3 regions of the Anaerocolumna sp. genome follow, and region 1 is predicted to be linked to each of the others. Evidence: riboswitches for the same ligand, from Rfam matches in the RefSeq annotation. Region 1 holds a riboswitch; each other region holds the start of a gene.
What was found. A riboswitch is a leader RNA that binds a small molecule or an ion and turns the genes downstream of it on or off. The one in region 1 is predicted to bind cobalamin.
Positions count from the first base shown of each region.

Region 2: linked by a shared signal. The riboswitch ahead of RT261_RS01515 (DUF4430 domain-containing protein) and the one ahead of RT261_RS12780 (prenyltransferase/squalene oxidase repeat-containing protein) in region 1 are both predicted to bind cobalamin.
Region 3: linked by a shared signal. The riboswitch ahead of RT261_RS09390 (ribonucleoside-diphosphate reductase subunit alpha) and the one ahead of RT261_RS12780 (prenyltransferase/squalene oxidase repeat-containing protein) in region 1 are both predicted to bind cobalamin.

Region 1 is NZ_DAMAUC010000014.1:84,010-88,231, reverse strand. Features, by position in the region: gene RT261_RS12790 (electron transfer flavoprotein subunit alpha/FixB family protein) at 1-466, shown strand, start outside; gene RT261_RS12785 (butyryl-CoA:acetate CoA-transferase) at 521-1,861, shown strand; cobalamin riboswitch at 2,095-2,292, shown strand; gene RT261_RS12780 (prenyltransferase/squalene oxidase repeat-containing protein) at 2,650-4,222, shown strand, end outside.
Region 2 is NZ_DAMAUC010000001.1:371,606-375,827, reverse strand. Features, by position in the region: gene RT261_RS01525 (hypothetical protein) at 1-59, opposite strand, end outside; gene upp (uracil phosphoribosyltransferase) at 811-1,440, shown strand; cobalamin riboswitch at 1,500-1,726, shown strand; gene RT261_RS01515 (DUF4430 domain-containing protein) at 1,934-2,338, shown strand; gene RT261_RS01510 (hypothetical protein) at 2,415-2,945, shown strand; gene RT261_RS01505 (ASKHA domain-containing protein) at 3,072-4,222, opposite strand, start outside.
Region 3 is NZ_DAMAUC010000009.1:141,597-145,818, reverse strand. Features, by position in the region: gene RT261_RS09410 (hypothetical protein) at 1-322, shown strand, start outside; gene RT261_RS09405 (hypothetical protein) at 391-900, opposite strand; gene RT261_RS09400 (GNAT family N-acetyltransferase) at 1,000-1,440, opposite strand; tRNA gene RT261_RS09395 (tRNA-Leu) at 1,541-1,624, opposite strand; cobalamin riboswitch at 1,948-2,173, shown strand; gene RT261_RS09390 (ribonucleoside-diphosphate reductase subunit alpha) at 2,394-4,222, shown strand, end outside.

The DNA of each region.
Region 1 (4,222 bases):
TGAAAAATATAATCCGGGATTTATACCAAACCACCGATATGTGGAAATACTGGATGTAATCAAAAGGCAAAGTAACAAAATAGATATACAGGATGCTAAAATTCTGGTTTCAGGGGGACGGGGAATGGGAGGTCCTGAGAATTTTAAACTCTTAAATGATTTAGCTGAGGTTCTAGGGGGAGAAGTCAGCGCTTCCAGAGCATGTGTTGATGCTAACTGGGTAGAAAAAGATATACAGGTTGGTCAGACAGGAAAGACAGTAAGGCCCAATTTGTATATTGCATGTGGTATATCCGGAGCAATTCAGCATCTGGCAGGAATGGAGGAATCCGACCTAATCATTGCAATAAATAAAGATGAATCAGCACCTATATTTGATGTTGCTGATTTTGGAATAGTGGGGGATGCAATAAAAATTCTCCCAGTACTTACTGAAAAATTGAAACTTGAAATGTCCGGAAAATAAACAAAGTATCACAAACTTATGGAAAGAGCAGAACTATAAATTGGGAGGATCAAAATGAGATTTAATGAAGAATATGAACAGAAATTAGTTTCAGCTGGGGAAGCGGTAAAAGTAATTAAATCCGGTGACTGGGTCGATTATGGGTGGGCAACAGGTACTCCGGTGGCATTAGATAAGGCTTTGGCAGCCCGCAGTGAAGAACTGTCAGATGTAAAGTTAAGAGGCGGAGTATTATTATGGGCACCGGAAGTATTTAAGGTGGAAAATGTAGCCGAACATTTTACATGGAATTCCTGGCATACATCCGGGATCGAGCGGAAAGCAATCAGTCAGGGATTTGGATATTACAATCCTATGAGGTATTCCGAACTGCCAAGATATTATAGGGAATCTGCCCATCCTGATGATGTAGCCATGTTCCAGGCAGCCCCTATGGATAAGCACGGGTACTTTAACTTTGGACCAAATGCGTCACATATGATGGCAGTCTGTGAGACTTCAAAAAAGATAATTGTAGAAGTAAACGAGAACATGCCCAAGTGCCTTGGAGGATTCGAAAATGGTATTCATATTTCAAAAGTAGATATGATTGTAGAAGGGGACAATCCTCCAATTGCTGAAATGGCACCTTCTGTTCCTGATGCAATAGATGAAGAAGTAGCAAAGTTAATTTTGGAGGAAATTCCAAATGGAGCATGTCTTCAGTTAGGCATTGGCAGTATGCCTGATGCGGTTGGGACACTTATTGCTGCTTCCGACTTAAAAGATCTGGGAGTACATACGGAGATGTATGTTGATTCCTTTGTTGATATCTCGAAGGCCGGTAAAATCAATGGCTCTAAAAAAGCCATTGATACCTATCGCCAAACCTATTCATTTGGTACCGGAACTAAAAAATTATATGACTACATTGACAATAACCCAGAACTTATGAGTGCACCAGTGGACTATGTAAATGATATTAGAACAATTTCTGCTATTGATAACTTTATCTCAATTAATAATGCCGTAGATGTGGATTTATTTGGTCAGGTAAATTCAGAATCCTCTGGAATTAAACATATAAGCGGTGCAGGAGGACAACTGGATTTTGTATTAGGAGCCTATTTATCTAAAGGCGGCAAGAGTTTTATCTGTTGTTCCTCTACCTATAAAACAAAAACAGGAGAAGTAAAATCACGTATTCTGCCTATATTAAATACCGGTTCTATTGTGACCGATACCAGACCGGCCATACACTATTTTGTTACGGAGTATGGCAAGGTGAATCTAAAAGGATTGTCTACATGGCAAAAATGCGAAGCAATTATTTCTGTTGCACATCCTGACTTTAGGGAGCAATTAATTGCGGAAGCAGAGAAGATGAAAATATGGAAAAAAAGCAATAAGGTCTAGGTGAATTTAGGCTTTAGACAAAAAGCTTGGGACTCATTGGAAGATGGGCATTTCCAAGCTTTTATTTATGTTAAAAAATGAGTACTGTTTTCTTCCCATTTAATTACTGATAATGGATATATTATCAGAGAAATACTGCATGCTTACCAAAAAAGAAATTAAATTAGTATTTTACATTAATTTATGGTATATTTTACTATGAAGTTAAATAATTATGTAGAAACAGTTTACAATTAAATAAGTGTTCTATAGGTGAGAAGGTATGTTATAAGAACATCTGCCTCTTAAAATGGAATAAGTTTAGAAACTTAGCAGCTCACTCTACTGTAAAAAGCTACGAAATGTGAATAAGCCACTGGTTAAGTCTGGGAAGGCCACAAAGTAGGTTTGAAGCTTTAAGCCAGGAGACATGCCTATAGATTATACAATCCGACGGTGTGGAAGGAAAGTACTTTAATTCTTATAATTGATGTAGAAAATTATAAGGTTTTAAAAGAATGTCCAAATACTGCCTTCTTGGCAGTATTTTTTTTGCAATACAAATCGCTTTTTTATGGGGTTAATTTCAAAATAGTTATCCTATGCGATTTGATTTTGTATATCCCGCCCGGAAGGTACTCTATCTTACGGGCGTTTTTATTTTGAGAGGGGATTTTATGTCTAATCATGTAAAAACACTGAATAAACGTTCATTCTCTTGAGTGGAGACTAGTCAATTATAAAGTACGGAAAGTGTAAAATTGCTTATGATAAAAATTGTGTATTTAAATTAGAAAGGGAGGATAGCATTGATTAAAAAAGTAATAACCAGGTTAATTTGTTTCCTACTTATGATTAGTTTTCTTTTGTATCCTGTTAATGTTTACGCTCAAAAAAAAGAAAGCGTTCCGGTTACGAATGAGAGGTTAGAGGAAATCATTCAAGATATTATTACATGGGCCAAACAAGGAAATGATGCATTACTAAATTCAATTTTCTTAGAAAGTGCAGGTCAAACAAGCGGAGATTGGTTCCCTATCGGAATAGGAAGGTATGGGTATAAGGAAGAACCCTATGAACCTTATCTAAAGCAAATTACAGAAGTTGTCACAGAGCGATATAAGCAGCCAAATAAACTTCATGCTGTAAAAGCAACAGAATGGCATCGTATTTCTTTGGCAGTATTAGCTATGGGAGGAGATCCTACGAATATTGGATTAGATACGGAAGGAAATCGGATAAATTTAATTGCAGATGGAAGCTATAATTTTGCTGGCCGCAAGGGGATAGACGGACAAGGAATCAATGGTGCTATATGGGCGCTGATTTGTGTGGACAGCTTAGATTATCCTATACCGGATAATGCAAGATACCAACGGGATGACATCATTACTTTAATTACGAAACGTCAGCTTAAAGATGGTGGTTTTGCTTTAGCAGGAATAAAGTCAGATCCGGATATAACAGGCATGGCACTTCAAGCCCTGGCACCTTATGTTAACTCAAATAAAAAGTATCTTGCTTATCAAGAAGAAAAGACCATTTCTCAAATAGTGGAAGAATCATTAAATATATTATCACAATTACAGGAAAAGGATGGAGATTTTACAAGCTGGGGTACCGTAAATGTGGAAAGTACGGTACAAGTCCTAACAGCGCTTTGTTCCCTTGGAATTGATCCGTATAAAGATAGTCGTTTTATTAAGTATAATAATACATTAATTGATGGTATTCTGAAATATCGATGTGATGATGGTGGATTTGCCCATTCTTACCAAACAGATAAGGATAATCCATATGCCCAAGCAGGTATTTCAAATGGAATGGCGACGGAACAGACACTATATGGTCTGGTATCTTATTATCGTTTAAAAAATGGGATGAGAAGTTTGTATGACTTTCGCCCTGAGAAAAGATTAGAAGAAAAAGTAACAGAAGAGAAAAAAACAGAAGAGAAGAAAGCAGACGAGAAAAAAACAGAAGATAAGAAAGCAGAAGATAAGAAAACAAAAGCAGAAGAGAAAAAAAATAGCAATAATAAAAATGAAGATATTAAAAAGACAGAATCAAGTAAAAAGGCAGAACCAGGGAAAAAGACAGAATCAAGTAAACAAACAGAAGCAAGTAAAAATATAGAATCAGGTAAAAATAAAGCGCCAAGCCAAAAAGAGAATATCGATAGCCAAAGAAGTGATAAATCGGATGGTATCAAGACAACCACCCTAACACAGAATGAGAAAAAAGCAAGTAGTGCCCAGATCTATGAAGATATAATTCCTCAAATAGCATTCGAGGAAGGGAAGGGTACTGACAAGATAATAAGTGGGACTAGCAAAGAGAAAGAGGGCTTAACCGATTGTACCATTTCATTTTGCGGGACGG
Region 2 (4,222 bases), on a different contig from region 1:
TTATTATATTTGTTTTCACCAAATTCTTTACTTATTAATTTTTTAAAAATACTTGACATATTCCCTCTTTTCCTGCATAACATATAGACTTACGCATAAAATCGTTCTTATTATTTATAGTTCCCATGGAATTAATCGGTTTCCTTCTTTTACATAAAAAATATCTTGTTCTTAACTTTAGTATTTGTATCTTTCAAAAAAACAACCTCTGAAATTCATGTGAATACTACCTTTTTAAGTAAATTATAAGGAGCAAATCTGTCCTATTTTTTTCATTTTTTGTTTTAAATTGTAAAAATACATTGATTAAAAATTCACAAATTGTTCATAAATCATCCACACTATAATCATATATGTCTATTATAATAAAAGCATAGTAAATAAGTTGTACACTATATTGCTAATAAGATAATTTTTTTCATAAAATAAGCCTGGTAGTTACCCTCCCCCCTCTACCGGGCTTCTCCTCTGCCTAAGTATGGAAAGAGAGTCTTTTATTAACCAAATAAAATTTTTAAATACTTATTTTATGAATTTTTAAGTGGAATTCTATTTTAATAGCTTAGATTCATTTCATTTTTAAATTCCTTTATCTCATATATTATCATATTTCACTTTTTTCATTCTTTGCTTATCCTATTAAAATACTGCCTGCTTTTTTTATTTTTCATATTTTACATTTTATACACGAATATATTACATTACTTTTTCAAAAAATACAATAAATATAATTTAACACTTTTCTTAGACATTTATTTTTGTTATAATACTTCTAGCAAAAAAGTCTAAAAAACAAATGGAGGCAAGATTATGTCTAAAGTAATAATTATGAATCATCCATTGATTCAGCACAAAATAGGAATCATGAGACGCAAAACAACTTCAACTAAAGAATTCCGTGATTTGGTTTCTGAAGTTGCAATGCTTATATGTTATGAAGCAACAAGAGAACTTCCTCTTGCTGAGATAGAGATTGATACACCTCTTGTTAAAACAATTGCTCATGAAATTGAAGGCAAAAAGCTTTGTATCGTTCCGATCTTAAGAGCCGGTTTGCATATGGCAGATGGAATATTAAACCTGATTCCCAATGCCAAGGTTGGACACATTGGTTTATATAGAGATGAAAAAACATTAGAGCCAGTTGAATATTTTTGTAAGTTACCTACTGATGCCAATGAGAGAGAGATCTTTGTTGTTGACCCTATGTTAGCAACTGGGGGTTCCGCAGATGCTGCTATTACCTTGTTAAAGAAAAGGGGAATCACTAAAATTCACTTCCTATGTCTCATAGCAGCACCAGAAGGTGTAAAACGTCTTACATCGGCTCATCCTGATGTTGATGTATTTATAGGTGCTTTAGATGAGAGATTAAACGAAAGTGGTTATATTCTACCTGGACTTGGCGATGCCGGGGACAGAATCTATGGTACTAAATAATTATATTGACTTTTTTTTTGCGTAATGATATACTGACAGCGTTTATAAGCAGCTGTTTAAGGCTGTTTCATATATCAAGTGGTCACTAATTTATATAAAACCCACATAAAATAGTGACATAATAGGGAAACAGGTTAAAATCCTGTACGGTCTCGCCGCTGTAATTGAGGAGTTTTCTTCAGTATGCTTCATAAAAGCAATATAGATCACTGAGCACATGCTTGGGAAGATTTGAAGAAAATGATGAATCATAAGTCAGAATACCTGCTTGATATGGTACCAAATATGCCACGAGGAATGGTAAGAGGTACAATGACTGTCAGCCGGATATTCTGGTAATAAAGTTATTGTTAATAATCTAAACTATTTTAGGTTCCTTTTGCTTTTGTGGCAAAGGAACCTTTTTCATTCTCCCTCAAAACCTGAATGGCTTTAAAATGCCTCCCTACGAATCAAGAAGGTTCCTATTATTAAAGAAGGAGGAGAATAAATCTTGGAACAAAAAAGAAATGTCAAGAAAATTGTTGTTAGTTGTATTGCTTTGGTCGCAATAATTGCTGCTATGTTCTTTGCCTATAAAACATTTATGGCAAAACCGGTAGAAGGTTCCAAAAACATTGTTGCAGAAGTAATATTAACAGATGGTACAAGTGAGTCCTTTAAAATTACAACAGATGCCGAATTCTTAAGAGAAGCCTTAGAAAAGAAAAAACTGATTTCCGGAATTGAAACGAAAAATGGTTTATATGTAACTACAGTAAATGGTATAACAGCAGACGAATCGAAACAGGAATGGTGGAATTTTTCACTAAACGGAGAATCTTTAATGACAGGTGTTGATACAACGCCTATAAAAGATGGTGACCATTATCAAATAACATTAATGGTCGGATATTAAATAATAAGTTACCTAACTGAGAAAGGAAGATATAATTCTTCGCCGTTCAGGCTAAGAGTGAAAACGGAGGTATAGGATGCGTATAAAAGATATTGTTTTAATTGGTATGTTAAGCGCTCTTTTAATTGCCGTCAAAGAAGTCCTTGCCTTTCTTCCTAATATAGAATTGGTTTCTCTGCTGATAATACTATTCTCTCTACTGTTGCACAAAAAAACATTACTTATTATATCCATATTTGTTTTACTGGAATGTTTTATATACGGTTTTGGATTATGGTTAATAAATTATTTCTATATTTGGTTTATCCTATACTTTATTGTTCGAATTTTTAAAAGAGATCAATCCGCCTTCCATTGGGCAGTTATTTCAGGTGCTTTTGGATTGACCTTTGGTGCTCTTTGCTCCATTCCCTATTTATTTATGGGGTGGATTAACGGAAGCTTCCTAACGGGTGTTCAATCTGCCATTGCTTATTGGATTACAGGAATTCCCTTCGATATTATACATGGAATAAGTAACTTTTTTATAACCTTGTTCCTGTTCAAACCTCTTTATAAGAATTTAAATAAAGTAATAACTAAAGAAATATATATAGAAAAAGATTAAATATATAATCCAAAGTTCGTAATAAAGTACTTTATCGATGAATCGTAATCTTACTTAATAGATAAAAAAGCATGTTTTGAAAAATATATATTCAAAACATGCTTTTTGCATTCATAACTTTACAAATTAGAAATTCATAGCTTTTAAAAACTCATCTTGAAAATCTTTACATAATGCCAGTTCCAGATGCTTTACTTTTTTGCTTATACTTTCTGCCTCTTCTTTTGAGATTTCCCCTAATAACACTTTAGAAGCACCCTCTAAGGCTCCATTTCCAATATAACTTATCTTATCCGGCTCTATGGAAGGCAGCAATCCTATATGAACGGCTTTCTTTACATCAATATTACTGCCAAATGCACCTGCCAGAATAATGGAATCCAGTTGGGATACCGTTAGTTTGGCTTCTTCTAACAACAGCATGATTCCAGTATAAATTGCTGCCTTAGCCAGTTGAAGTTCTCTAATATCCTTCTGGGTTAAAATAACTTCTTTATCACCATGTTTCCATAAAGTAACAAAGTTAGTTTCACCCTCCGCTCCTAATAAACGGCCTGTCTGATCCATTATATGATTACTAAGGAATTCAGAAACTGCTTCAATCACTCCTGATCCGCAGATACCAATGGGATGGATATCATTTATTTCATCTTCAGATTCCCCATTCCTATTCATTCTATAGGTTAAGATTGAGTCTTTTCCCAGTCCAATTATTTCTATCTCAATCAAATTATTTCTGATATTTACTTTCGATATTGCTCCTTCTATGGCCCGCATACCCTGATGCAAAGAAGCTCCTTCAAAAGCAGGGCCTGCAGCCGTTGAGCATACCGTAAGCTCCCCATCCTTTCCTAGAACAATTTCTCCATTGGTTCCAATATCTACAAGGAGATGGTTTCCCTTTGCATAGTTCAAATCTCTGGAGAGAATACAGCCCAATGTATCAGAACCTACATGACCTGCAATTCCAGGCATTACATATATTTCTCCATAAGGATTCATTTCAAAATCTACTTCTGAAGCTTTCAATATTACACCTTCGTAAGATATTCCCTGAAAGGGTACCTTTGCCAATTTCTCAACAGATTTGCCTAAAAACAAATGGGACATGGTTGTATTGGCAGTGATAACCGCAATCTCAATTTGTTTCACATCAATATTATTCTCTGCCGACATGCGTAAAAGTAAGGTATTACAGCACTCTCGAATCAGATAGGCCAGTTTTCTTACATTGTCTTCCCTACTATTGGCAAAAGTAATTCTTGCAATTACATCTG
Region 3 (4,222 bases), on a different contig from region 1:
AGCATACCGGATTATCAGTCCCGTTTATAGTGTGGAAAACCTACAGGATGCCACAATTGTATTAGATTTTAACTTGTCTGTTGTTCTCAAAGATTATCTTGCTGAAAATCCTGACGCTCAGCTAGGCAGGGACTTTGTGTTATTGGAGATGGAGTCGGATATGACTTGGATCACACCAGTGGTACCATCTTATGACAGCAAAAATTTTGACACACCGGAGAATGCAGAAAAGTACTTAGGCAATACCAGCAAGTGTAAATATTCCTATCAAGTTTCCGACAAACCAATACAAATTTGTTTTGGTGTGTTACAAAAAGAATAAAACAGAATAACTTTGTTAAACCTAAAAAATCCGCTGCTCCTTACAGAACAACGGATTTTTTATTTGTTTTATTCCACTTGTGGACCGGATGGAAGACGTTCATATGCATCAGATTCATGAACATACTCCCAAACTTCCGTCATGAACTTTACAAATTTATTGTTAGCCTTTGATATTCCCTTTTGGTCTATGTGGGCACCTGTACTGCAGGATATGCTTTTAGTCTCACCATCGGATACATATTGAAATTCATAATAGGATGGAGGTATGGCCATATAGCCTTTATCCGGATCGATCTCTTCAGGCAGATCATGGAGGTCATATTTTATAAAGGCCTCATAAATCTTCTGTAGCTGCTCGTCAGAAAAATTGAAATCTGTTATAGCATTTGGGTCTCCTTCGTCAAATTGAAATCTGTTTTTTATTGTAGAATTAAACGTATCAACTTCTGTGAAATTGTGGGTATAAACAAATCCAAAATCATCAGGAATTTCTTTTGCTGACTGCTTCCCACCATTACATGCACTAAAAAGTAAAGCAGATATTAACAGAAGCATTAGAACCTTTGCTCTTTTCATTTTTACTCCGTCCTCCTATCACTTATTTGTCCTAAAAAGGACTTGATATGCTAAATTATACCATGACTTCGGGACATTGCAACAAAAATAGGAGGAACTTTATGACTCCCTTTTTAGATAAACCATATCAACAAGTTGCTTTCCACATTCATATATAGGATGGTCATAGTTATCAGTGAAAAAATTTTCTATACGATGTGACTCAATAAAGCCGCATCTTTGATAAAAGTCCAGAGTGAGTGGGCTGTCACCTGTTCCCACAAGCATAGTTCTACAATCCGTATAGTAAGAAAACAAAAATTCTATCAGGGCTTTTCCATATCCTTTTCGCTGGCAATCAGGTCTGGTTGCAATATTTTTTATCTCATAAATTCCGTCTGCTTCTTTTGTAACTACGCATTCGGCTTTTATTCCATTATCATCTAGAACAAACATCTCGCCACGTTCCAAGTATTTGTCTATCATGCTTTCCTGTTCGTCTGCAAGTAATAGCAGGTCGATATATTCTTTTTTGTTTTCTGTGACTTTTATTATATTCATAAGCTTGCACCTCTTATTTTATGTTTTTGGGGATTATTTTAACATATAAAATAAAAGAAGTCGATTGCAGTAATCGGCTTCTTTTAATAAAAATTATGTATGCAGTCGAAGGGACTTGAACCCTCACGGTCTTGCGACCACTAGAACCTGAATCTAGCGCGTATGCCAATTCCGCCACGACTGCAAATAATAGTAACGTAAATATTGTACTACTTTTTTCAGTTATGTCAAGTATAAGGTTATGAAATTTACTTAAAAAGTATAAAAATTAACTTGGTATAGTAGTCTTAACAGTATAATTAAGTATTATTTATGTCCCTTTTAATTCAAAAATGCAGCCTTGAACCCGTAGGGTCTTGCAGCTGCTAGAGCCTGAATCTAGCGCGTATGCCACACTGTAAATAGCTCTTTATCAGGCGACAATTTCCCACTATAATACAGGGAGCATTTTACTTGCAATGATAATATTTATATATTATAATAACCTAATATGAATAGTATATTTTAATAATAACCAAGAATTTAGGTTTCCAATTCAGTAGGATAAGCTTTGGGCAAATCCCCTGGGTTATGGAATTAATAGGGAAGATAGGTGAGAATCCTGCACAATCCCATTGCTGTATTTACAGAGTACATTTTCTGGATTGCAAAAATCGGCCACTGGAATATCTGGGAAGGCGAAAATGTATGTTGAAGTATAAGTCAGAATACCTGCCTAAGTTTTATAGAATAGCAATTCTGTGAGGACAGGACATGCTATATTTATTAGGGTAAGCTCATGTAAAATGAGTTTTATTTTGTACCTAGTATTTATAATAAATATAGATATAATTCAAGCCTTATAGTTGCATTCTGACTATGAGGCTTTTTCTCGCTTAATTTTAGACATATAGGCTGTCTGGGTGGATTGATATTCTAATAATGATTTATTGCTGAGAGAAAGGAAGGGCGTTATGGATATAAAAATAAAGAAGAGGGATGGTAGTTATGAACCTCTTTACGTAGAAAAAACAAAAAAGATGGTAGCTTATGTATGTGAGGGGCTAGAGGGCTGTGACCCAATTGAGCTTGAAATGGACTCCAACATTCAGTTTCGGGATGGTATGAGTACAAAGGAAATACAGAAAGTTCTTATTCAAACTGCCATAGAAAAGATGATTCAAACCACAAAAGATGCCCACGGTAATACGGTAAAAACTACAAATATTAACTGGCAATATGTTGCAGCAAGATTATTAATGTCTGATTTATATAAAGAGGCCGCAATTAATAGAGGATATGATTATTTTGGCTATGGAGATTTTTCCGAATTAGTACATAAGTTGGTGAAGGATAAATATTACGGAGAATATTTAATAACGGAATATAAGGAAGAGGAGATTAAGGAGTTAGGTGCTTATATAAAACCGGAGAGAGACTTGCTCTTTAATTACGAAGGCCTGAAACTGTTGACAGATAGATACTTAATTAAAGGTTTTAATAAAGAAGTATTGGAATTGCCACAGGAACGGTTTCTTGCTATTGCTATGCATCTTGCCATTCCAGAAGGCAGCAAAAAGATGGAATATGCTAAAAAGTTTTATGATCTGCTTAGTTTGCTAAAGATGACGGTAGCCACACCAACCCTTGCCAGTGCAGGTACTCCTTATCATCAATTAAGCAGCTGCTTTATATCCGTTGTGGGGGATAACCTGTGGTCTATTTATGATGTGAACAGTAAGTTCGCAAGTGTATCCAAACATGGTGGTGCGTTAGGCATCTATACAGGAAAGATCAGGGCGCTAAATAGTGAAATCAGAGGGTATAAAAATGCTTCCGGAGGAGTCATCCCATGGATTCGTTTATATAATGATACTGCGGTGGCGGTGGATCAGCTTGGCAGAAGAAAGGGCGGGGCCTCTATTACACTGGATATATGGCATCGTGACCTTTATGAATTTATGGAACTAAGGACCAATAATGGAGATGATAGAAGAAAAGCTCATGATATTTTCCCAGCTTTAAGTATTCCCAATCTTTTTATGGAGAGATTGGAAGCAAGAGGAAGTTGGTCATTATTTGACCCGTATCAAGTACATAAAGAAATGGGATTTTACTTAGAAGATTTTTATGATGATGAAGACAACAAAACCTTTACGCAACATTATCTTGCCTGTGAAAAAAATCAAAATCTGGAACGTGTTACAGTAACTGCCCTTGATATTATGAAAAAGATTATGAAAAGTGCAGTAGAAACCGGAACTCCGTTTATTTTCTTTAGAGATACTGTCAATCAGGCCAACCCTAATAAACATGCCGGAATGATCTATGCTTCAAACCTTTGCCATGAAATTGCACAAAATGTAAGTGAATCTACCCTGATTGAAGAAAGCATTGTAACGGATCAAAATGAAAATCATGTAGTAACAAGAGTAAAGTCCGGCGACATGGTAACCTGTAACCTGAATTCCATTAATCTTGGCCGTGTTAATATAGATGAATTGGAAGAAACCGTACCACTTCAGATTCGTATGCTGGACAATGTGATAACTTTAAATCAGTCACCGGTGGCGGAAGCGAAAATTACCAGTGATAAATACCGGGCGATAGGCCTTGGAACCAGTGGATATCATCATTATCTCGTAAATAAGGGAATAACCTGGGAAAGTGAAGCACATTTTAAAGAAGCGGATCTGTTATTTGAAGAAATAGCATATGAGGCAATCAAGGCTTCTATGGAACTTGCCAGGGAAAAAGGCGCCTATCCGGAGTTTGAAGGTTCTGAGTGGCAGTCAGGTAAATA